Regions from separate parts of the Bacillus sp. M5A3_1b genome, predicted to be linked through region 2. Evidence: riboswitches for the same ligand, from Rfam matches in the RefSeq annotation. Region 2 holds a riboswitch; the other holds the start of a gene.
The links. Region 2 has a riboswitch for cyclic di-GMP ahead of ACLBWW_RS25150 (methyl-accepting chemotaxis protein). Riboswitches for the same ligand answer to the same signal wherever they lie in the genome.
Positions count from the first base shown of each region.

Region 1 (19,655 bases), on a different contig from region 2:
TCTTCGTTCTTTCTCTTTTTGCAGCAAGATTAGTAGTCATATCTTATAAAATAAATGATCGGTATGGTAAATTGCTACTTGTTGGTGGAGTGACTCTTTTTGTATTCCAGTTCATTTATAATGTTGGAATGATACTAGGATTATTGCCGCATGCTGCTATATCCTTACCTTTTATTAGCTACGGATTAACGCCGACTGTATTTCATGCGCTTATAATGGGGATTGTGCTGAGTGTATATCGACGTAAAGATATGTCGTTTAGAATGAGAAAAACACCTTGATACTTATTATAAGTTGTATATGAAATTCATTATTTGGCACAAGTGGAAATGAAGATATTTTAATTGCTTTTTTAAATGCGATGTTACAGGATTCTTTAGAATCACCCATTGTTTCGTTACAATTTGCAGATCCACATTTACACAGGGAACATGAAGAAGATAAGTTATCTATCTTAGATATTTCAGCTACATTAGACACAGGAACAAAAGTCAATGTAGAAATACAACTCAATAATAATCATGATATGATTAAACGCAGTTTATATTATTGGGGAAGGCTATACACATCTCAACTTCAAAAGGGAATGCCATACAGCTCTCTTCATAAAACAATTACAATCAATTTGTTAAATTTCGTTATGTTTCCTGAATACGAGGCATTCCACACAACAGGAGTTTTATGGAATCGACAACAACATAAAATGTTGAGTAGTGATATCGAAGTTCACATTGTAGAGATTTCGAAACTTATGCAACAGTGGCGGAATGAACAAGTAAATCCTTGGGAAGATTTGTTTGTTCGTTGGTTATTATTACTTCCGGCAAACGAGGATGAACAACTAACCCAAACATTGGAGGACATTGCGATGAACCAAGATCCGATTTTACAAAAAGCGATGAATAAATGGGAGCGTATGAGTCAAGATTCTTCTTTCCGACAAGCATATGAGGCAAGAGAGAAAGCTTTGATGGATGAAGCTGCAAAGTTCGCTCATGCTCGTAATGAAGGAAAGAAAGAGGGGATTGAAGAAGGTAAGATTCAATTAATTCGTGGAATGCATAAAAATGGAATGACAATCGAAGATATTGCAAAGTTTACAAATTTACGTTTAGAAGAAATACGAAGCATTTTACAAGTCTAAATGATAAAAAGAACACCTCCATTAAATTTGCATACTTAATATGCGAATTCGGGAGGTGTTTTAATATGTGTCCCGTTTTCGGGGCTCACTTCAATTATCAAGGTGTTTTCATTACAAGCTCAAAACTCTCCGCATCAGCCCCAAGTATAAAAGGACTAACCTCGCCAACGCTATAAAGTTGCAATTCATGCATTGCACGCGTGCAAGCAGTGTAGAACAATCTACGAACGCTCTCGTCGCTGTATACATCTTTAGAAGCGTTGTAAATAATAACAGCATCAAATTCGATACCTTTTGCTAAGTAAGCAGGAATCACGACAATGCCTTGCTCATACTCGGCTGAGTTACTTTTCACAAGTTTAATATTTTCGATATGACGAAGTGCTTCGTAGGCAGCGGCGCTTTCAACGGCAGATTTACATATAATTGCGATCGTATTATGCTGCTCTTTTTGTAGTGCAGTAACTTTGGCAGTAATATGCTCGTGCAGTTCGCTGTCATTTGATACTTTCGTCACTGTAGGTTTCTCGCCGTCACGTTCAAAGGCGTGAATGTTCTTTCCTTCCGGTACGAGAGCACGTGTAAATTCAATAATTGGTTTTGTTGAGCGATAGCTACGAGTTAAGTTGATGCCGTTCGTTTCATCTGGTCCGTATAAGCTAGTAAGTGTATTGAAATTCACTGCTTCACTCGCATGGGCAAATATCGCCTGGTTAAAGTCTCCGAGTACGGTCATTCTTGCAGCAGGGAAGAGACGTTTTAAAAACTCAAATTGAAACGGTGAATAATCTTGTGCTTCGTCTACGAGTACATGTTTAATCGATCTATTCGTTTGGAAGCCTTCTATTAATTCTTTTAACAGTAAAAATGGAGTCGCATCCTCGTAATATAGCTTTCCTTCATCAAGCATGTTTACTGTTAAGGAGCAAATATCATCCCACTCTTTCGGTTTTTCCCCAGCAACCCATGATGCATCTGTGAAGAGTTGTTTATATATGCCTGTGAAGTTGATGAAGCGCAATGTTTGAACACCTTTACGAAGCGGCTTCAATTTTTTACGGACAATCATACGTCCAAGTACTTTCGTTTCTTTCTCAAAATCATGAAAGGAGTTGTCGTCAAACTCGCCTTTTTTCTGTAAATATTTATAAGCCTTTTGGTATTCATCTTTACTAAGTAATTCAATTTCTTCTTCTACCCAAGGCTTTTTCAGTTCTGTTTTTTCAATTGCATCTATTTGTTTATTTAGCCAATCCGTTAACTTTTCAATTCGATTATGGAAGCGGAGGGAGGAGTCAGTATTATAAAATTGTTCTGTAATTTCTTTAGCAGAAACAATTAACTTTCCTCTAAATTTCATTCCTCTAAATAGCATACCTGAAGATTCAAGAGATTGTCTGTACGCTCTAATCATTTCGAAAAATTGAGTAGATGCTTTAAAGCGAATGCTAGCATTTCTCGTTTTATAGGTAGGGCTATTCGTTTCAGTTAACATATATTCTAATTGTTCATAAGGGTCTTCAACGTCGAATGCCTTACTGAGTCTATGGTTTAAATATTCTTGGAATGTAACTTGCTGCATATTTTCTTCACCAAGTTCAGGTAGTACGTTAGAAACGTAGCTATTGAACATAGAGTTAGGGGAGAAGAGAATAATTTGATCCGCTTTTAGCCATTCGCGATATTTATATAGTAAGTAGGCTATTCGTTGCAGGGCAGCTGACGTTTTACCACTACCAGCAGCTCCTTGCACGATAAGGAGTCGGCCTTCATCGTGACGAATAATTTCATTTTGCTCGCGCTGAATCGTAGCAACGATGCTCTGCATATGTTTATTCGTACCTTTTCCGAGCGCCTGTTGCAAGATTTCATCACCAATTGTAAGACTCGTATCGAACATAGAATCAATCTCGCCATTTTGAATAATGTATTGTAATTTTTTCTCCACATTACCGTGGATTACGCCGCCTGGTGTACTGTATTCAGCAGGTCCTGGTGGATAATCGTAGTACACACTCGAAATAGGTGCGCGCCAGTCATATATAAGAAAGTTTTCGCCACTTGCATCAGTAAGTGTAGCGACGCCGATATAAATTTGATCCGCAGCAGATTCTCCTTCTTCTTTGAAATCAATTCGTCCGAAATAAGGTGCTTTATGCATACGTCTTAATGCGGCAAGTCGATTAAAGGTGTGCTTATGGGTAATTTGTGTGACAGCTAGTGACTGAGCTTGTTGTCTTAAGTTGATAACTGTTTCAAGGTAATCATCGAAAGTATCAGTATTCACTTTCACGTCATCCCAAAAGTGTTTACGAATATTGATTACTTCTGCCCGGCGTCTGCCAGTTTCGTTTTCCAGTTTATCAATTTGCTCCGTAATCGTTTCTATTACGGTATCCAATCGTTTTTGCTCTAAATCAAGTTTTTTGTTCATACGTAAGCACTCCTTTAAAAGTGAAAAATAGAGGTTGACTGAAGATGTGTTTTGGTGTACAATTAAGATACGGATAAATACGTTATATATATTTTTAGAAATGTGTTTCTGTACTAATTTAACATAGTTTTTTCATTTAATCAATGATAATAAGATAAACCTTGGTTCCGCGCGGTGGAATCGAGGTTTTTTTGTGTTTCTTGAAGAGGGGATCGCGATCATTGTCAGTTTTTGTCGGTAAGTCGATATATTTTGAAAATCGCCGATATAATTAGAGTTGCGGTCGATATAATTGAAAAATCGCTGATATAATTTAGATTCACGAAAATCAACTACATAATTTCATGTACCGAATCTAGACGCAATGTATCGCGAGAAGAGGGCAAACAAAAAAGCTCGGGCCTAAGCCCAAGCTTTTTTCAATTCATTATTTCTTTTCGTCTTTTTTAGCGTCAGCTTTTTTCTCTTCGAAAAGATCTTTTAAATCTTTATCGTCAACTTTTACGTCAGCTTTTTTGATTTCTTTCATCATAAGATCGTTCATGAATTCGCCGTCTTGTGCTTTCTTCTGAACGATTTCTTTTTTGATGTCAGCTTTAGATTGTTCGAAAGATTTTTCTGGTTCTTTAATGTCTGTTACTTTAATGATGTGGTAACCGAATTGTGATTTCACAGGCTCGCTTACTTCATCTTTTTTCAGTTTATAAGCAGCATCTTCGAATTCTTTAACCATTTTACCAGGTCCGAAGAACCCTAAGTCGCCACCTTTTTCTTTTGAACCAGTATCTTCAGAGTATTGTTTTGCTAACTCTTCGAAAGATTTACCTTGTCCAAGTTCTTCTTTAACCTTTTTAGCAGTCGCTTCATCTTTTACAAGAATGTGGCTTGCTTTAATTTCAGGCTTGTAGTTATCTTTTAGTTCTTTATCAGTGATTGTTTTCTCGATAGCTTTTTCTTGCGCTAATTGAGCACGCACACCAGTTTTTAAAGTTTCTTCTTTAATACCTTGTTGTTTTAATAGTGTATCGAATTGATCACCGTATTGTTTTTTCATTTCATCGAACTTTTTGTCTACTTCTTTGTCTTCAACTTTGTAGTTTTTAATAAGTACTTTTTCCATAACCATGTTGTTTAGTACTTGTTTACCAGCTTGTGTCTTCATTTGATTGTAGAATTCTTCTTTTGTAATGTCACCAGCTTTAGATGTAACGATTTTGTCTGATGATGATCCTGTTCCACATGCTGATAATGCGATTACACTTGTTGCGGCTAAGGCAAGCATAGCTTTCTTCATTCGATAAACACTCCTACTATTATGTATTTTTAATTTATCCTACACCAATGAATTTTAGTTCATAAGAGCCCGATTAAGTCTCACTGATACTTTTGCTTTGTATATTGGTAAAGCGCGCTTAACAGGGCTTACCGAGGCTTGAGGATAAAGTTAAGATGCGTGTCATTTATTTCATAGTATAAGCAATATGTACAAAATTTAATATATCATATTTCGACTCGATTTCATATTGATAAAGAAAATTTAACCAGTACGTGTCAGATTTTGAAGGTGTTCCATATTGGGCGCATGCCGCATATACAGAAAAGAGGAGGGGATGGGGATGAATTCTCAACTTATTTTATTACTTGTACTGTTTATTTTATTGGTTATAGTAGGTATAATTTGCTTATAGAGGAAAAAAGTGAGGAAGGGGCTTCCTTCCTCACTTTCCATGAAATATAATTTCTATATAACTAGAAATTAATAAAATTGTTATACATACATTAATAACCCGAAAGACACCGGGTTGGCGGCTCGCAGCTATTTGTTTTCGTTCACACAGTGTATGTGTCATGAAATTCGTGTAAAATATAACAAGAAGTGCGAATGCGACAAAAACAACTGTTATAAGTGTCATGAGGCGAGACCTCCTTTTGGTAAAATACATATACTTTATATATTGTATCATACGATATTTTGTTCGTGTTATAAAATTCAGAAATAGAAGACTTTGTGTTAGAAAGAGAGGGAGAAAATGGACGTTGTTAGAAGATTAGAACAAGCTGAATACTACGTAGACCTACTATTTAAAATGATTGATGAAGAAAAGTGTCCATTTTATTCTTTGATCATAAAGAAAAAAGCTCGTAAAAAAGATATTGAACGTATACTAAATCTTTGTGAAATATTGAACGAGCAATATGTAGTGGAGAAAGCAGAAGGGCTTCTTTTGTTCGATGCGCTGTTAGATCAATTTGAAAAAGCGCTTCCACATCAGCTCGAAGTACACGAAACTGCGGAAGCGCTAGCAAAACAAGGTTTATTTAAGCCGCTTATGAATGAATTCTTAAGCATGATTGCGAAACAATAAATAGATTACTTCTTAACTAACTTCTGATCGGATTCCGTAAAATTCTCCTCAATATTCTCTAATGATTTCTCAAAAATATCGATGAAGTCTTGTCCGTAAATGTTGCGCAAGATAGCGATAAGTTCGATATTTTCTGGGAACTTACCATAGAAATTACGAAGTGCAAGAGCCCCATTAAATACAGAGTTATTTTCAGGATCATACTCCTCCATTAAGCGAAGTAGTAATTCTTCCCCTTTGTCTGTAATCTCAATGTACGTATTTCGTTTATCATCTTCTTTTTTCGAGAATACAAGATAGCCGCGTTCTTCCAGCTTTTTCGAGAAGTTAAATGCCGTTGATACGTGCATAACTCCAAACTTAGCAATCTCAGAAATAGAAGCCCCTTTTAAATGATAAGCGATTGACAAAATATGATGCTCATTAATGTTTAAATCGTAAGGCTTAATCCACTGTTGCCAATCTTTCTCTACACATTTCCATAACGCTTTCGATAATTGAGCAATGCGTTGGCTGAAAATCATCGCTTCTTTTACCGAGTAATCTTTTTCTCCACTTTTCATTTACTCACCCACTTTAACATTCTTTTTCATTACTATCTATTATGCCAGTAAAGTAAAAATTAATAAAGTCTTTTTGTGAGAATTGTGAAAATTTTTCGGAAAAATGACATTCTATACAAATCATGCATAACTATGGAAGCGTTTTATGAGTCGTGAATACATGTGTTGTCCTTACATGTTAAGTGATAACATATATTGTAAATGCATAAAAACACGGCATATCTATGTGATATGCCGTGTTAAGGTCAATTTATATAAAAAATATTTGTTATATGCAAAAAACTAAGCAGGAATTTGTTTACGCTTTTTCCGGAACAGCTTCTTGTAGTTTCTCAATTGATTTTTGAATGTCCAAAATTTCTTGCTCAATATGTCGTTTGTTTTGAGAAATATCTTGCTTCCAGTTAGAAAGCGTGTCTTGCATATCTTCTTTTAATTCTTGAAACACTTCTTTACCTTCCGAAGCAGTTTCAACGATTTGACGTTTTAATAATTTTGTATCAGCTGTAATATCAGCTAAAGTCTTTTTAATATCAGTTCCTTTTTCTTTCAGCTTACCGCGCATAGCTTTACCAGAAGAAGGAGTAGAGAAAAGAACGGCTAATCCAGCAACTGCTCCGCCGCAAATGACACCTGTAATAAAGGATTTAGCTTTTGACATAAAAGGAAACCTCCTTATTTTTTGTTCGTATTCATGATGTGAAAAAATATGCATATCTTTAAGACAAGGGAAAGAAAAGTGTGCAGTGCACAGTCCCTGGCATCTTGAGTGAAGAAACAAGCCGTGCAATATGTAATCACTTTAGGAAAGTGGCTTGTTATGTATTACTTCTTATTATAGTGTCACTATTCCACACTATTTGCAATTGTACTTGCGATGTTCTGTAAATTTTCCATTGTGTATTCATTTTGATGTGATTTCCAAACAGCACCGAAACCATCGTTTTCACCGTAGCGTGGAATTAAATGAAGGTGGAAGTGGAACACAGTTTGTCCAGCTTTTTCACCGTTATTGTTAAGTAGGTTAAAGCCAACTGGATTAAACTCTGCTTTAATCGCATTTGCGATTTTCGGAACGACAGAAAAAATGTGTGATGCGATTTCTGGCGTTAACGCAAAAATGTCTTGTTTGTGAACTTTTGGAATAACAAGAGTATGTCCTTTTGTTACTTGACTAATATCTAAAAATGCAAGCACATGTTCATCTTCGTATACTTTTGAGCAAGGGATTTGCCCGTCAATAATTTTACAAAAAATACAATTGTCCGCTGTATGGTTCATTGATCTCATCCTTTCAAGTAGCCTTAGCCGTATTTTACCATAATTATATAAGAGAACAAACACGAAAAACAGGAAGCTGACTCAGCTTCCTGTTTTCTGAAGAGGGATTGAAAAAGCATTATCGTAATTTACGTTTCGCAGACACCTCATTTATTTAAGAAATGCACGGTAAATCGGCTAAAGTTTCTGCCGTAGACACCCCATTTTCAAGTGAAATGAATTGCAATCTTTATAAAGAGAAGTTGTTTATTTTTTAAAACAGTATATGCTCTTTCGGAGACACCCCGTTTCTAAAATGAAACAAATGATCTGGTTATGTGTAAATTTCTTTGTCCAACATGGACACCCCATTTCATGATGACTTCACTATGTTGTTGTACTCATCAATAGGTGGTTGCTTTTTCAATGTGTTCCTTCTTCACTAATTATGATGTCCGCTTTCGTAAAAATATATGCGAACAAATTTTAATTTTTTTTTGAGGGCATCGATACTATGTAGTACAGCGCTATTTTTGGTAAGATGAATATAGAATGAATACTAATGAAGAAAGTGGTGTCGTATGAGCGAGTTATTGCGTGTAGAAAATGTTACAGGAGGATATACGAAACGACCTGTACTAAAAGATGTTTCGTTCTCTGTGAATAAAGGCGAACTTGTCGGCTTAATCGGTTTAAATGGAGCCGGGAAGAGTACGACAATTAAACATATTATCGGTTTAATGGAACCGAAAAAAGGAACTGTCACAATTAACGGGAAAACAATTCGTGATGATATGACAGCGTACCGTTCTAGTTTTTCGTTCATCCCAGAAACACCAGTATTATATGACGAGCTAACGCTAGAAGAACATTTGAAATTAACAGCGATGGCGTACGGTGTCGATGAACAACAATATGAAGAACGTGTAGGACAACTATTACAAGAATTTCGCATGAAAAATCGTTTAAAATGGTTTCCATCTCATTTCTCAAAAGGGATGAAACAAAAAGTAATGATTATGAGTGCCTTTTTAGTGGAACCATCTCTTTACATTGTGGACGAACCTTTCGTTGGGCTTGATCCGTTAGCGATTCAATCACTCCTTCAAATGATGGATCAAATGAAAAAGAGCGGTGCAGGAATCTTAATGAGTACACATATTTTAGCGACGGCAGAGCGTTATTGTGATTCGTTTATTATTTTGCATCAAGGCGAAGTAAGAGCGAAGGGAACATTATCTGAACTGCAATCCGATTTTAATATGCCAGGTGCAACGTTAGATGATATTTATATTGCATTAACGAAGGAAGAAGATTATGAATAGCACAGCATTATGGAAAGAACGATTTCGTCACTTTCTAAAAGAAGTTCGTACATATAGTAAATACGTATTTAATGATCATTTGAAATTTATTTTCGTATTTATCATCGGCGCAGGAGCGTATTATTACCAGCAATGGTTACAAACGTTAACACCTTCGTTTCCGGCGGCGCTCGTTATGGCAGTGTTGCTCGGACTCGTATTAACGGCCGGATCTATTCAAACGTTATTAAAAGAAGCAGATCTCGTTTACTTGCTGCCAGTTGAAGAAAAGTTAAAACCGTACTTCACAAAGGCATTTCTCTTTACGTTTATGATTCAGTTATACATAATCGCAATCGTAGCGGCAGCGCTTGCCCCGTTATACTTCCAGCAAATGAAGCAAACAGGAGCGGCTTACATATGGATTGTACTCGCGTTTGTCATTGTAAAAGCGTGGAACTTATTCGTAGCATGGGAAAAATCATTTTTAACAGATCAAAATATACAAAGAGCTGATTGGTTCATTCGTTTTATTTTAAACGGTTTATTTGTGTACTTCCTTGTAGAGCGTACTTCCGTTATTTTTGTTGGCGGAATCGTCCTTCTCATGGTGTTATACCTTGTAGTACTGCATCAAATGGTGAAGGGAAAGCCGCTAAACTGGGAGTACTTAATTTCTGAAGAAGGTAAGAAGATGATGCTGCTATACCGCATCGCGAACATGTTCGTTGACGTACCAGCATTAAAAGAAAGAGTAGCACGTAGAAAATGGCTTGATTTCATTCTTTCAATGATTGGTGAGAAGCGTACATATTTATACTTATATACGAGAACGTTTTTACGATCTGGTAACTATTTCGGTTTATATATGCGTTTGCTCGCTCTTGGAGGGGTTATTCTTTACTTTATTCCGTTTTTATATGGACGATTTATCGTAAGCCTTATTTTCCTATACTTAATCGGTTATCAGCTATTAACTTTATGGAAACATCACCGCATGAAGATTTGGCTTGATTTGTATCCGGTCGGGGGAGAAGAGAAGAAGAAAGATTTTCTTACTTTATTAAATGCAATTCTTCTTACTGGCAGCGTTGTATTTACAGTTATATTTGCCCTTGCGACGAAAGATTTCATGATGACGGGAATTTTACTAGTTGTAAGCATAGTATTTAGTATCGGTTTTGTTTATCAATACGGGGCGAAACGTATTGAGCGTTTAAATTGAAGGGAATGAACCTATGATTACATACGAAGAGAAGGTTATAAAAGAATTGGAGCAGTGGAAAGCTACATTCATGAAAGATTCTTCTATGATGACACGCTTCTCTAAGAAATTGCAGACGAAAGTGCAACAGCTTATTCCGGCGAAAGTGCAAAAAGTATTAACGGAAACGATTCGGATGATGGTGCAAACGATTAGTGCTGGATCAAACTTTATAAAGCCGAAATTAAAAGAGACGAACTGGTCATTGCAAAGAAGAGACGACGAAGTACGTAAAAAAATGGATGAGTACAAAAAAATAGCAGCGGCAGAAGGGGCTGGAACAGGAGCTGGCGGTATTCTCCTTGGCCTTGCTGACTTTCCGCTCTTACTCGGCATTAAAATTAAATTTTTATTCGATGCAGCAACGTTGTACGGATTTGATACGAGCGATAAAGAAGAGCGCCTTTTTATCCTTCACGTTTTCCAACTTGCTTTTTCAAGTGACGATCACCGAAAAGAAATATGGAAAGCAATCGAAACGTGGGATACAGAAGAAGAAAATCATATGGACTGGGAAAAGTTCCAAACAGAGTACCGAGACTATATCGATTTAGCAAAAATGCTTCAGCTCGTACCGATAATCGGTGCCCCGGTCGGCGCATATGCGAACTATCAATTACTGCAAAGGCTCGGAGAAGTGACGATGAATTGTTATCGTATGCGAATACTTAATAGAAATTAGAAAGAAAGCATCCTACATGTGTAATGTAGGATGCTTTTTTTAGAAGTTAATGCCGTTATAGCCAACTCCGACTACAATCAATACGATAAAGAGCACAATGAGTATACCCACTATTAACGCTCTTACCGTCTTGTCCAGCTTCACCGCCACCAGTGCCACCAGTGCCACCACTACCGCCTTTACCGCCAAGTCCCATAGGAATATCCTCCTTATTGTTATATGTTGCTTTTACTTTATTCTTTTCTGTATTTACCAATAAATTCCTCATGGAGCGCTAACTAACTTGCAAATCATTTCGTTTCATTTTATAATTTACTTACCGACCGGTAAGTAAAAATAAGTGAGGTACAGTATGACAAAGAATTTACAAACATCGCAAAACATTGTAGAGGCATCATTTAAACTCATGGCAGAGCACGGCATTGAGAAAATGAGCCTTTCCATGATCGCGAAAGAGGTAGGTATTTCAAAACCGGCTATTTATTATCATTTTTCTTCTAAAGAAGCGTTAGTTGATTTTTTATTTGAAGAAATTTTTTCTGGGTATCATTTCGTAAGTTATTTCAATAAAGAACAATATACGAAAGAAAACTTTGCAGAAAAATTAATTGCCGATGGTTTACATATGCTCTCTGAGTATGAAGGGCAAGAAGGAATATTACGTGTTATAAATGAATTCATCGTAACTGCGGCGCGAAATGAAAAGTATCAGAAACGCTTATTTGAAATACAAGAAGATTTCTTAAATGGTTTCCACGATTTATTGAAGAAAGGTGTAGAACTTGACGTTGTGTCACAACATGCAACGGAAGAAAATGCTCATACGTTAGCGCTCGTAATCGATAATATGAGTAATTACATGCTGATGGGATTCCAGTTAAAGTATAAAGAAATTTGGATTCAAAATGTGAAAAACGTAATGAAGGAGGAATAAAAATGAAAATGCAAAAGAACTGGTGGCTCGGTTTTCTTGGATTTATTGGGATTTATAAAATACCAGGTATGATTGAAGCTTTTCAAGCAGATGGAAGTTGGATGAAGTTAATTGGCTTCATTTGGCTACTTTGGTTCGGATATTTTATTCCTGAGAAGAAAGAAGATTAAATTTCAATTTTATGTAAAGTTATGTAAAATATAGATTGAGAGTATTCGTATATTAGATTACTAGATTTGGAGTGGTTACATGGATCCATTGAAAAATGAAATTCACCCTGACATGGTCAAGGTGTGGAAAGTTCGTGCTGTAATTGAAGAAGGAATCGGTATTCTCGTCATTTTAGCTTACCTTTTCCTCATGATAAAGTTTGATTGGTGGGCGTGGATTTTGTATGTAATGATTGGGCTGACAGTTGTGTTCGTACCATTTTCTTACTTTTTATTCCCGAAACTACGTCAACGTTATTACAGTTATCAATTAAATGAAGAAGAGCTTGAAATTCAGCACGGTCTTTTCGTCGTAAAGCGCGTATTAGTACCGATGATTCGTGTACAGCACGTGACGATTGAACAAGGGCCGATTATGAGGAAATATGGCTTAGCAGAATTACACATTTCAACAGCTGCAACTTCTCACAGTATCCCAGGCTTAACGATGTATGAAGCAGAAATGTTGAAAACGAAAATCGCAGAATTAGCGAAAGTGAGTGATGAGGATGTATAAGAGACAGCATCCAATCACGATGTTATTAGAATTAAAAATAACAGACTTTATACCACTCATTATTTTCATGTTTAGCTTAAATGGAAAATTCCCGTTTTGGTATTTAATTCCCGCTGCATTCGGCTTACTCACCGTTTTTTCAGCATTTGAAAAATGGTATTACACAACATATTGGGTCGAAAATAACGTATTACATGTGAAGCAAGGGCTCTTTGTGAAGAAGGAGAGCTATTTAAATAAAGAACGTGTTCAAACGATTAATACAAGTTCTAACGTGTTGTATCAAATGCTTGGCTTAAAGAAAATTCAAATCGAAACAGCTGGCGGAGGCGACGATGCAGAAGTAAGCTTAGCTGGTATTACAGTAGAAGAAGCAACAGAGCTTATTACAATGCTAAATGATCCAACTCCAGAAGTGAAAGTAGAAGAAACATCAGAAGAAGTAGTCGAGAAAGAAATCGTAACAGAGGAAAAGCAAGCGACTGAATATAAATTAACTTGGAAAGAAATTTTGCTAGCGTCTGTTACATCTGGTCAGTTTGGATTGTTATTCTCATTAATCTTTTTCGTGTATCACCAAGTAGATGAGTACATTCCGAAATGGATAGAGAATGGCGTCAAGTCGTATGTAATGGAACATGATATATATGGCTGGATTTTCATGATAGCTATTTTGATTGTCCTTTCATGGATTATATCTACAATCGGTTATGCGCTAAAACATGGAGATTTCACAGTGAATCGAAGAAATGATGAAGTCCGCATTTCGCAAGGATTACTTGAGAAAAAAGAACTCGTCCTAAAGTTACATCGCATTCAAGGTATTACGATAAAAGAAAGTATTTTACGTCAGCCATTCGGTTATTGTGCTGTGCAAGTAGAAGTGATTCAAAGTAAAGGACTGGGTGACGAGAAAGAAAAAGTTACACTGCATCCTATCATTCGAAAAGATCGCGTACAACAGTTACTTGCACATTTACAACTACCATATGAACTGAATACAAACATTATTTCATTACCAAAAGCAGCATTGCGCCGCTATCTCATTGATAGTTTCATCTTTTTCGCTATGCTAGCAATCCCGCTTACTGGAATAAGTATATACTTTGAAAAGTATTACATCATGTGGGCATTCATTCCGCTCGCGATCCTCATCTTTATACTTGGATACGCAACATTTAAAACAAATGGTTACAGTGTAAACGGAGAGCAAATTACGCTTGTATATCGTAGTGTCGGCAAATATACAGGGCTTGTTAGAAGAAGGCACGTCCAATCAATGGAAAAGACACAATCCTATTTCCAGCGCCGTGCGGATTTATGTACGTATAAGTTCTCTAACGCATCATCGGATTATAAATTAGAGCATACGAGAGTAGAAGATGCGGAGAGAATGCAGGATTGGTATAAGAAGAGAATGAGTGAGAATTAACTTGAAAAAGCTTGCCTATTATGAAAGGCAGGCTTTTTTGTTATAGGAAAATGAGGGGCTTCCTCCATATATATTATTACAGCTACAGCACACATATATCGAAAAAGTAGTATACTTCTATTTCAAGGAAATCTGTGGAATTTTTAATATAAATGGTATACTAATATAGAAAAAGTATTAGGAGGCTATATATGATAAGTCAGTTAAAAAGAGAAGCACTTGATGCATTAAAAGGAAAATGGGGATTAGCGGTAGGGGCAACCTTATTAGTCGGAATCCTTATTGGAGCTGTTGAAATGCTAACCACAGGTATTTTCTCGATATTTTGGGGTTGGGAAGAAGCAAGTGATTCACTTACAGTAAGTATTATTGTAATGCTTGTTATTGGTCCATTAACAATAGGTGCCTATTATCTTGTTTTAAATGCAATTCGTGGAACTGATGCTCGCATTGGTCATATATTTAGATGGTTTAGCGATGGAAGTAAGTTGATGAAGTCGTTTTTAACATATTTACTAATGTATGTATACTTGACTCTATGGACATTACTTCTTATTATTCCAGGTATTATTAAATCATTTTCTTATTCTATGACATATTTTATTTTGAATGATCATCCAGAATATACAGCGAATCAAGCGATTACTGAAAGTCGTCGTATGATGAATGGGCATAAAATGGATTACTTTTTACTATGCTTAAGTTTCTTAGGTTGGTTCATTTTAAGTATTCTTACTGTAGGAATCGGTTTCTTATGGTTAGTACCTTATTTCTACACGACATCAGCTGCATTTTATGAAGAGATTTCAAAAGAATATTATAAAAAAGAAGACACTACTTTCTAATAACCACCTATCCCCCTAAAGAATATAGGGCACAGATAGTTTAGATGTTCTGTTTATGGGGAGCACTTCAGGATAAGGTATAGGTTTTTATATAAAAATTCTGCCCTCTATGTTTTAGGCTAGAGGGCTATTTTTTCATGTAAAAATAATGAATAATATATGTGAAACAAAAAAGCGAGGTGAATGAGAGCGAGCAAGTTTTTAATTCCGTATTCATTTTCTATATTAAGTTTCTTTATTTCAGTAACGGCACTTGATTTATATGATAGGATAGGAAAAAATGATGAGGTTCAGTTTAACGGTCCTGACTTTGAAGGCGGGGCGAATGAAGTCTCGTTAAGACAAGCACAGAAAAACTTCATTGCGTTTGGTGCTTGTGAGGAATGTTTTGTTAGATCAGTTAGAAAACCGACTAGTGAAGATGTGAAGGATGCTAGTTGGAAGCAAATTTAGTAAATAAAATGTTATTACTCAATTTATCAGGAGTAATAACATTTTTTTATGTAATGATGAAAGAATTAACGCCGTCTGACAAGATAAAACAGTACGGATGACACAGTAATAGGAAGGACAGTATCCAGAAAAGCTTCTAAATAAAAGGATAGAAAATCTCTTTTGTTAAACCACATAAAGAGTAAATGATTGTAAGAAATACCTAACAATATAAATAAAGGGATTCCAATTTTTAATTCGTGACTTCCTTTTATTTTTCTATAACAAAATTCACCTAATAAACAACCGATAAGAACAGGAATGCTTCCAAGAATTGAAAACATAATAATAGATACCCAAATCGGTCCCCAGGAGTCAGCATAATTTGGAACTAGTGTATACTGTAAAACGTTCACAATGACAGAAAAAACCAGTAAGCATATTAAATAACTAATAGAAAATTTTTTCAATGGAATCATCCTTATAAAATTTCACTTTATTTTTATGAACATATAAACCTCTTTAAATTATAGATTGAATATATAAGGATGATCAATTTGTATGCATTTTGTGTTTATGGATATATTTTCAACGAATATAATTGTATAGATGTATAGTCAATTGTGAGTATTTGATGTTATCATATTGAATGATATGGAAATTTTTAATAGAAGAAGTAACGAACAATTCAAAGGTAATGAAGCCTTTGTGGTATAAAGAAAATATTTATTATTACTCAGCGATATTAAAAATAAGATACGTATTTATATAAATTTAGTAGAAATGGGGGTTTTAAAAAGGAATGAGTATAAGTATAACAAGGCAGAAAATTTTAGCAGCCGCTTCTCAAATTGTGCGATGTAAAGGGGTTGCTAAGTTAACTTTAGAAGCGGTAGCAAAAGAGGCGGGGATAAGTAAAGGTGGATTGTTGTATCACTATTCAACTAAAGAAGCTTTAATAGAGGGGATGATACTCAAAGGGACGGAGGAGTATCAAGAAGCCATTCACAGTAAAGTAGCGGAGGACTTAGAGAAGAAAGGAAGGTGGGTACGTTCTTTTGTAGAGGAAAGATTAAGTAATGAGAGAAGAGTAGAAGAGCTGGGGAGTAGTATGATGGCAGCATTAATGCTAAAACCTGAATTACTTGAACCGTTACAACAATCATTTCAGCAACTGCAAAATAAAATAGAAAATGATGAGATAGATTCAGTTTGTGCCACAATTATTAGATTAGCGGCAGATGGATTATGGTATTCGGAATATTTAGGGGTTGGAAGACTAAGCCCCGAATTAAGAGAAAAAGTAATTCAAGCTCTTATTTGTAATTCATATAAATAGAATATACGAACTATATAATGTAAAACAATTCACCATTGCTTATTTAATGCACTGGTGAATTGTTTTTTTTATTAGAAAAATAGAACAATTTTATAGAGTATTGAATTATAACCGTCCAGACGGTATAGTAATATTTGGTTTAAGAGGAAAATGAAACAAAAAAAGAATAAAAAATATTTTTAGCACACTATTCGAAAGGATAGGCCGCAAAGCTTAGAGTCTACGGTAATACATATTGGTTACTAAGATCGTCTGGTTGCACATTTTTGATGCAACCGGACGGTCTTTTTTTATTATATAAATATAAAAAATAGGAGGGAATTATGCAAATGAAAAGTACTAAGAGGCATATTTCGATGGTTTCATTAGTTTTTCTAGTATTATTTTCAGTGCTAAATGTGTGGGCTCCAGTTATTCAAGCCGCTGTGATAAAAAATCCAGTGGACGAGATTAATATATCCCGTACTGATGGTACAACGTCTGAACCATATCAAGCCTCAGATGGCATGAAAGTAGAAGTGAAGTGGTCAGCTAAAGAAAAAATAAAAAGTGGAGATCAATTCACAATTGATATGCCAAAAGAATTTAGAAAAGATCTTATGAATATGAGTTTTCCTTTAAAAGATGCTGAAGGAAAAACAGTTGGTACATGTGAGATGAAAAAAGGTCTATTGACGTGTACTATGGGTGATTACGTAGAAGGAAAGAATAACGTTAAAGGTTCTTTATTCGTAGAATTCTACTTTGGGCTAGAAGCATATGATGGTGTCAAAGAAATTCCATTAGAATTTAACGTTGATGGTCAAATCGTTAATAAAGAAGTAAGTGTAAATAATACGACAGAGAGACCGAAGCCACATCCCAATACAGATAATCTATTGAAATGGGGTTCTTATAATCAAGAAGATCCATCCATTGCTGATTGGCTTGTATATGTAAATGCAACTGGAACAGAAATGCAAGATCTTAAATTAACAGACACATTAGGACCTGGGCATGAATTAATTACAAATAGCTTAGTATTAGAAGAGGCTGTATTTGAAGATGGTTATGCACCAACAAATATTAAGCCAGCAGATTTATCTAAAATTAAAATCAATGCAACGAAGACTGGATTTACAATTGAATTTCCAGACAGTTCAAAAGGTTATATTTTAAGATATAAAACAAAGATTACTAATCCTGCTGCAAAGCCTCATAAAAATACAGTGAAATTAGAAGGCAAAAATATTAAAACTGAAGAAAAAGTAGGAGAAGTATTCGTAAGTGGTGGGGGAGGAACCGGTTCAGGCGACGATAATCCACCTAGTATTGAAAAAAATATAGTCGATGAGAATGGTAAGCTTGTAGAGGATCAGCAGTTAGCGCAAATGGATCAACCTATTCAATACCAAGTTGGTACACATATACCAAACGATCCTCCTAAATACAGATCTATGGTAATTAGTGATGATTTAGAAGATGTATTAGAAGTATTAGAGGCAAAAGTATATGATCAAAATGGCCAAGATATTACTTCTAAAGGAACACTAAAGATAGATAAACAAAAAAGTGAAGTAACATTTACGTTCGGTGAGAGTTTTGACTATAAGTCATATGAAGACCAGGTAATTAACCTTAGTATTAAGGCGAAAATTAAAGCTAATGCAGACTTATCTTCTTACGTAGATAAGAAGATTCCTAATAAGGCAGAATTACATTTTGATGATAAAATATTAACATCGAAAGAAGTAACTGTTACACCGCCTGAAGCTCCAAAAGAAGGTACAGTATCGATTCATAAAATAGATGCTGAGAATCCGAACAAAGGGTTAAAAGGTGCCGAATTTGAAGTTCGAAATAGTGCAAATGAAGTTGTTGCAAAACTGATAACGGACGAAAATGGCTTTTCAGTACCTCAAACTTTAGCTCCTGGGACGTATAAAATTTATGAAACAGTAGCACCAGAAGGATATCAAAAATTAAAAGAACCAGTAGAGGTTACACTTCAAGCTGGAGAAACAAAAGCAATTGAAATTAAAAATACTTTGCAAAAGGGTCAAATTGAATTAAAGAAAATTGATTCAGAAAATGGTGAAAAACCATTAGCAAATGCAGAGTTTGATATAGTAAAAGACGGTGTAGTAGTTGAGCATATTATTACAGATAAAGATGGTAAGGCAATTTCTAAACCGTTAGCGCCAGGAAAATATATTTTAAAAGAAACGAAAGCGCCTGAAGGATACCAATTAAAAGAAACAGAATTCGAAGTAAATGTAACAGGGGACGGCATATTCCCAATAACAGTAGAAAATGCAATGACAGATAAAGGTAATGTAGAAATTACAAAGGTGGACAAAGAAAACGGTTCAGCATTAGCGGATGTCGAATTTGAAGTCCAAAATGAGAAAGGTGAAGTAGTAAGAAAAGTAACGACGGATAAAGAAGGAAAGGCAACCGTTTCAGATCTTTCAGTAGGAAAGTACAAATTAGTAGAGACGAAAAGCTTACCAGGTTACAAGAAACTAACAGAGCCAGTATCGTTTGAAATTACAAAAGGTATGACGAAAGTCCTATCATTAAAAGTAGAGAATGAACAGTTAGAAAACGGTTCAGTAGAAATTACAAAAGTAGATAAAGACAGCCAGAAAGCATTAAAAGGCGTAGTTTTCGAAGTACGAGATGAAAAAGATAAAGTAGTCAAAGAGGTAACAACAGATAAAGAAGGAAAAGCAACCGTTTCAGATCTTTCAGTAGGAAAATACAAATTAGTAGAGACGAAAAGCTTACTAGGTTATAAAAAACTAACAGAGCCAGTGTCATTTGAAATTACAAAAGGTATGACGAAAGTCCTATCATTAAAAGTAGAGAATGAACAGTTAGATAAAGGTTCAGTAGAAATCACAAAAGTAGATAAAGACAGCCAGAAAGCATTAAAAGGCGTAGTCTTC
Region 1 is NZ_JBKEZY010000007.1:1,528-21,182, reverse strand. It holds gene ACLBWW_RS19630 (FtsW/RodA/SpoVE family cell cycle protein) at 1-281, shown strand, start outside; partial or broken gene ACLBWW_RS19625 (Rpn family recombination-promoting nuclease/putative transposase) at 311-1,144, shown strand; gene helD (RNA polymerase recycling motor HelD) at 1,242-3,578, opposite strand; gene prsA (peptidylprolyl isomerase PrsA) at 4,006-4,872, opposite strand; gene ACLBWW_RS19610 (hypothetical protein) at 5,153-5,266, shown strand; gene ACLBWW_RS19605 (hypothetical protein) at 5,297-5,491, opposite strand; gene ACLBWW_RS19600 (DUF1878 family protein) at 5,609-5,944, shown strand; gene ACLBWW_RS19595 (HTH-type transcriptional regulator Hpr) at 5,950-6,507, opposite strand; gene ACLBWW_RS19590 (YtxH domain-containing protein) at 6,806-7,168, opposite strand; gene ACLBWW_RS19585 (HIT family protein) at 7,354-7,788, opposite strand; gene ecsA (ABC transporter ATP-binding protein EcsA) at 8,349-9,092, shown strand; gene ecsB (ABC transporter permease EcsB) at 9,085-10,296, shown strand; gene ecsC (ecs operon protein EcsC) at 10,310-11,017, shown strand; partial or broken gene ACLBWW_RS19565 (sporulation protein YjcZ) at 11,057-11,213, opposite strand; gene ACLBWW_RS19560 (TetR/AcrR family transcriptional regulator) at 11,370-11,951, shown strand; gene ACLBWW_RS19555 (hypothetical protein) at 11,954-12,121, shown strand; gene ACLBWW_RS19550 (PH domain-containing protein) at 12,201-12,677, shown strand; gene ACLBWW_RS19545 (PH domain-containing protein) at 12,670-14,109, shown strand; gene ACLBWW_RS19540 (DUF975 family protein) at 14,301-14,954, shown strand; gene ACLBWW_RS19535 (CPCC family cysteine-rich protein) at 15,138-15,407, shown strand; gene ACLBWW_RS19530 (hypothetical protein) at 15,473-15,856, opposite strand; gene ACLBWW_RS19525 (TetR/AcrR family transcriptional regulator) at 16,189-16,725, shown strand; cyclic di-GMP riboswitch class I at 16,897-16,989, shown strand; partial or broken gene ACLBWW_RS19520 (SpaA isopeptide-forming pilin-related protein) at 17,049-19,655, shown strand, end outside.
Region 1: it holds a riboswitch for cyclic di-GMP, as region 2 does, so the genes downstream of both, ACLBWW_RS19520 (SpaA isopeptide-forming pilin-related protein) here and ACLBWW_RS25150 (methyl-accepting chemotaxis protein) in region 2, are expected to answer to the same signal.

Region 2 (4,746 bases):
GGGATGAGAAGGATGAATATGAAAGAAATTAGTAAAGTAGTGGATTTGGTGAGAGAATCTAATCCGCTCGTTCATAATATTACAAATGTTGTTGTAACAAACTTTACAGCTAACGGTTTGTTAGCGTTAGGGGCATCGCCTGTAATGGCGTATGCAAAAGAAGAAGTAGCAGAAATGGCTAGCATTGCTGGAGCATTAGTATTAAATATGGGGACACTCCGTCCTGAAGAAGTAGAAGCGATGTTACTTGCGGGTAAATCAGCAAATGTGAACAATGTACCAGTACTGTTTGATCCAGTTGGTGCAGGAGCAACATCGTATCGAACAGAAGTTGCGAGGTATATTCCGACTGAAATCGAGTTAGCGATTATTCGCGGGAACGCAGCTGAAATAGCGAACGTTATTAATGAGAGCTGGGAAATTAAAGGGGTAGACGCCGGTGTTGGAAATGGCAATGTTGTAAGTATTGCAAGGCAGGCAGCGGATGAATTAAATACAGTAGCGGTGATTACTGGAAAAGAAGATGTTGTTACAGATGGAGAGCGAACGATTCTTATTCGAAATGGTCACTCTATTTTAACGAAGGTTACGGGAACTGGTTGTTTACTAACTTCTGTAATAGGAGCATTTGTAGCAGTAGAAAAGGATTATGTAAAGGCAGCAGTAGCGGCATTAACGTTTTATGGTGTAGCTGCGGAACTGGCAGCTGCTAAGACAGTGGAAAAGGGACCTGGTAGTTTCCAAATTGAATTTTTAAATCAGTTAGCGAATACTACTTCAGGTGATATTGAGAAGTACGGGAAGATTGAGATTATATAGTAAGGAGGGGAACTAGATGCCCTGTATTACAAAGGCTGACATGTCCAGGTTGTTATCAGTATATTTTATAATGGGAAGTAACAATTGTGCGAAAGAGCCGCTACAAGTATTGAGAGATGCACTCGAAGGCGGTATAACAATTTTTCAATTTCGTGAAAAGGGAGAAGGCGCTTTAACAGGAGAGGAACGCATTTGTTTCGCAAAAGAACTACAAGCAACTTGTAAGGAGTACGGTGTACCGTTCATCGTAAATGATGATGTGGAACTAGCTCTCGAGTTAGATGCTGATGGCGTGCATGTTGGACAAGATGATGAAGGGATTACTTCTGTTCGTGAAAAAATGGGGGATAAAATTGTTGGTGTATCTACACATACAATTGAAGAAGCACGCTGGGCAATTGAAAACGGAGCTGATTATTTAGGTGTTGGCCCTATTTTCCCAACGAGTACGAAAAAAGATACGAAAGCTGTGCAAGGAACGAAAGGCTTAGCTCATTTTAGAGAGCAAGGAATTACAATACCGATTGTCGGGATTGGTGGCATTACAATTGAAAATACAGCATCAGTTATAGAAGCGGGTGCAGACGGTGTTTCCGTTATTTCTGCGATTAGTTTAGCGGAATCTGCGTATGAAAGTACGAAGAAGCTAGTTGAGGAAGTAAATAGGGGTTTGTAGGAAAACGGAACTTCACAAAAATAGTAAAAAACATAATGGACAGTTAAAAATATTTAAACAAACGTTTGATTAAAAAAGCACAAACCCTTTAAAACTTTGGGTTTGTGCTTTTTCTTTAAAACATAATTGAAATTAAGAGCATTCCAATTCCGATAGAAGTGAATGTTGCGATTAGGCCTGGAATCATAAAGCTATGATTTAAAACATATTTACCAATACCTGTTGTACCAGTACGATCGAAGTTAATGGCAGCAACGATTGTTCCATAGTTTGGAATGAAGAAATATCCATTTACTGCAGGGAACATTGCGATTAGTAGCGCTGGTGGAATACCGAGTGATAATCCAAGAGGCATTAAAGCACGTACTGTTGCTGCTTGGCTATATAGTAAAATAGATAGAATGAATAATGCGATGGCAAATAGCCATGGTGCACTTGTTACTAGGTGCTGTATTGATCCTTGAATCATATTTAAGTTTCCGTTAAAGAAAGTATCTCCCATCCAAGCGATACCGAAAATAGCAACAACTGCTGTTGCCCCCGCTTTAAAGACGTTACCAGACACGATGCTTTCTACATTTGGTTTGCAGAAAATAATAATAAGAGCTGCGATAGTTAACATAACCATTTCAATTGTGTTTGGCATGGAAAGACGAATTAACTTCCCGTCAACCATCCATCCTGGACGAAGTGCTTCAAATGAACCGAGAAGTACGACAAGGAAAGTTCCCACTAAGAAAAGGATAACGGATAGTTTAGCGCCTTTTAAACCAACAAATTCTTTCTTCTCTTCAATTTTAGGAATCATTCCTTCTTTTAAACGTTTCAAGTATTCAGGGTCTTCATTTAATTCTTTCCCCATTTTGCTAGCAACAAATGCAGCTACCATACAAGCGATGAAGGTAGAAGGAATACTTACTTTTAAAATATCCAATAAGGTGATTTTATAGTCAGCTAGCATTGCTAAAAGTGCAACTGTTGCAGCTGATATAGGGCTAGCTGTAATTGCTTGTTGGGAAGCGATTACGGCAATTGACATTGGTCGTTCCGGCCTAATCCCAGATTCGCGAGAGACTTCTGCGATAACAGGAAGTACAGAATAAGCAACGTGACCAGTTCCTGCGCACAGTGTAAATAAATAAGTAACAATTGGAGCAAAGAATGTAATGCGCTTTGGATTTTTTCGCAATGCTTTCTCAGCTAGATGAACAAGGTAGTCCATTCCTCCAGCGGCTTGCAGTGCACCGGCAGCTGTAATTACTGCTAAAATCATAAGCATTACATCAATAGGAGGAGCTGTAGGTTGTAAGTGGAAGACAAAAACAAGTATTGCCATACCAACGCCACCCATTACTCCTAGACCAACTCCGCCTAGGCGTGCGCCAATAAAAATGCAGAGTAGTAACGTAAGAAATTGTAGCCAAAACATGATAAACTACCTCCGAAATTCATTAGTTAAGATATATTTGAATAATTTAATTTGAACGAAAATTAAAACAAATACTCAAAATAATCCTTGTGTTATATACATTTTTTATTATATAACACAAGAAATGTAACATTCACGAACTTTGTTAAGTTATTTCGAAAAAATAATACATTGAAACTTTACATTTGCATCTCTAAATAGGTAGACATTTTAATTCTTATGTTGTAATCTTTGATAGAGAATAATTTAATTCTCATAGAACTCCCATATCGTTCAACTCGTTCAGCGAGAAAGGCAAACTGATGGAAACATTAGGACGCAAAACTACAGGAGCTAAGGTCGAAAGGCTATGCTAGCCAGTTACCGGACGGATAGGGTTGGTCTTGACCAATGCTCTTTTCATTGGTCTTTTTTTTGTTTATAAACAAATGAGAGACGTTATCGTTTATTAATAAGGTGTATATTTTAATAGCGTTACTTTATAGTAAGTTAATTAAGAAAGGTGATGTTAATGAGAAGGTGTTGGCATAAACTATCATTTCTTCAAAAAAATGTATTGTTAACTGTGTTAGTTATTTTGACGCTTGTCGGTACTATGGGAGCGTTAAGTTTTAACATGTTTCAAAATAGCATGATGTCTATATTTGAAAGGCATTCTTTTGAAACAGGGGATACGGTATTACATAAATTAGACGGAGAAATATTGAGAGATGTTGCAAAAGACCCAACGGCAGAAAGAGAAAAGAGAGAGAAGTTAACAGAGAAATTAGATGAATCAACGGAAGAATTGAACAGTGTTGGACAAACCTATATTGTTGGAGCGAAAAAAAATGAAAAAGGTGAGCTACAAATCATTGATTTATCTACAGGTTTAGCAAATGTTGTTGAAGTAAGGCCGGGAGAATATTATAAACAACCAGACCTTTGGATGAAAGCATATGATAAAGTAATGAGCACAAAAAAAGCAAACATGACAGAAGTATATGAAGACGCATTAGGAACATGGGTAACGATATTAGAGCCAATTAAAGATGGAGAAGGTAATATTGTGGCACTTGTTGCAGCTGATGTAGATGCTTCTATTGTTCCTAGTACAAAAGAAAAGTTCATTATACAAGGTTTAATGTTTATTTGTATTTCTGTTTTAATTGCAACTTTTATTCAATTCTTAATTGTGCGTAACGCACTTGCTCCATTGCGAGATTTACGTGAAGGATTGCGCAAAGTCGGTGAAGGTGATTTAAGTATTAAATTAGAGGAAAGACCAGATGATATTGGTATTATTAATGCGTATTTTAATAATACCATCGAGAAGTTTAAAGGAATTATAGATAAAGTGAAGCAGACAGCAGAACAGGTTTCCTCATCTTCACAAGAATTGTCAGTGAGTACGAAAGAGAATAGCATGGCAGTTAAAGAAATCGTAAGTTCTATGGTTGAGTTAAGAGCTGGAGCTCGGTTACAAGAAACTGCAGCACCACAGTATTTAGGCGCTGTATATGAAATGGAAGATAAGATGGAAGAGATAACGAATGCTGCAGAACAAATAGCGAAAGAGTCTGAAGGTACAAAGTATCATTCAGTAAAAGGAAATGGTGTTATTGAGCAGGCGATTAATCAAATGAACATAATACAAAATGCAGTACAAGATTTATCTTCTATCATCCATTCTTTGGAAACAAGATCAAAAGAAATTAGTGATATTGTAAATGTAATTACAGGTATTTCAAATCAAACTAATTCCCTAGCTTTAAATGCTTCTATTGAAGCTTCACGTGCTGAGGCAACCGGAAAGGGATTTGCTGTTGTTGCTGATGAAGTG
Region 2 is NZ_JBKEZY010000012.1:100,284-105,029, forward strand. It holds gene thiM (hydroxyethylthiazole kinase) at 4-819, shown strand; gene thiE (thiamine phosphate synthase) at 836-1,495, shown strand; gene ACLBWW_RS25145 (anaerobic C4-dicarboxylate transporter family protein) at 1,611-2,924, opposite strand; cyclic di-GMP riboswitch class I at 3,208-3,292, shown strand; gene ACLBWW_RS25150 (methyl-accepting chemotaxis protein) at 3,436-4,746, shown strand, end outside.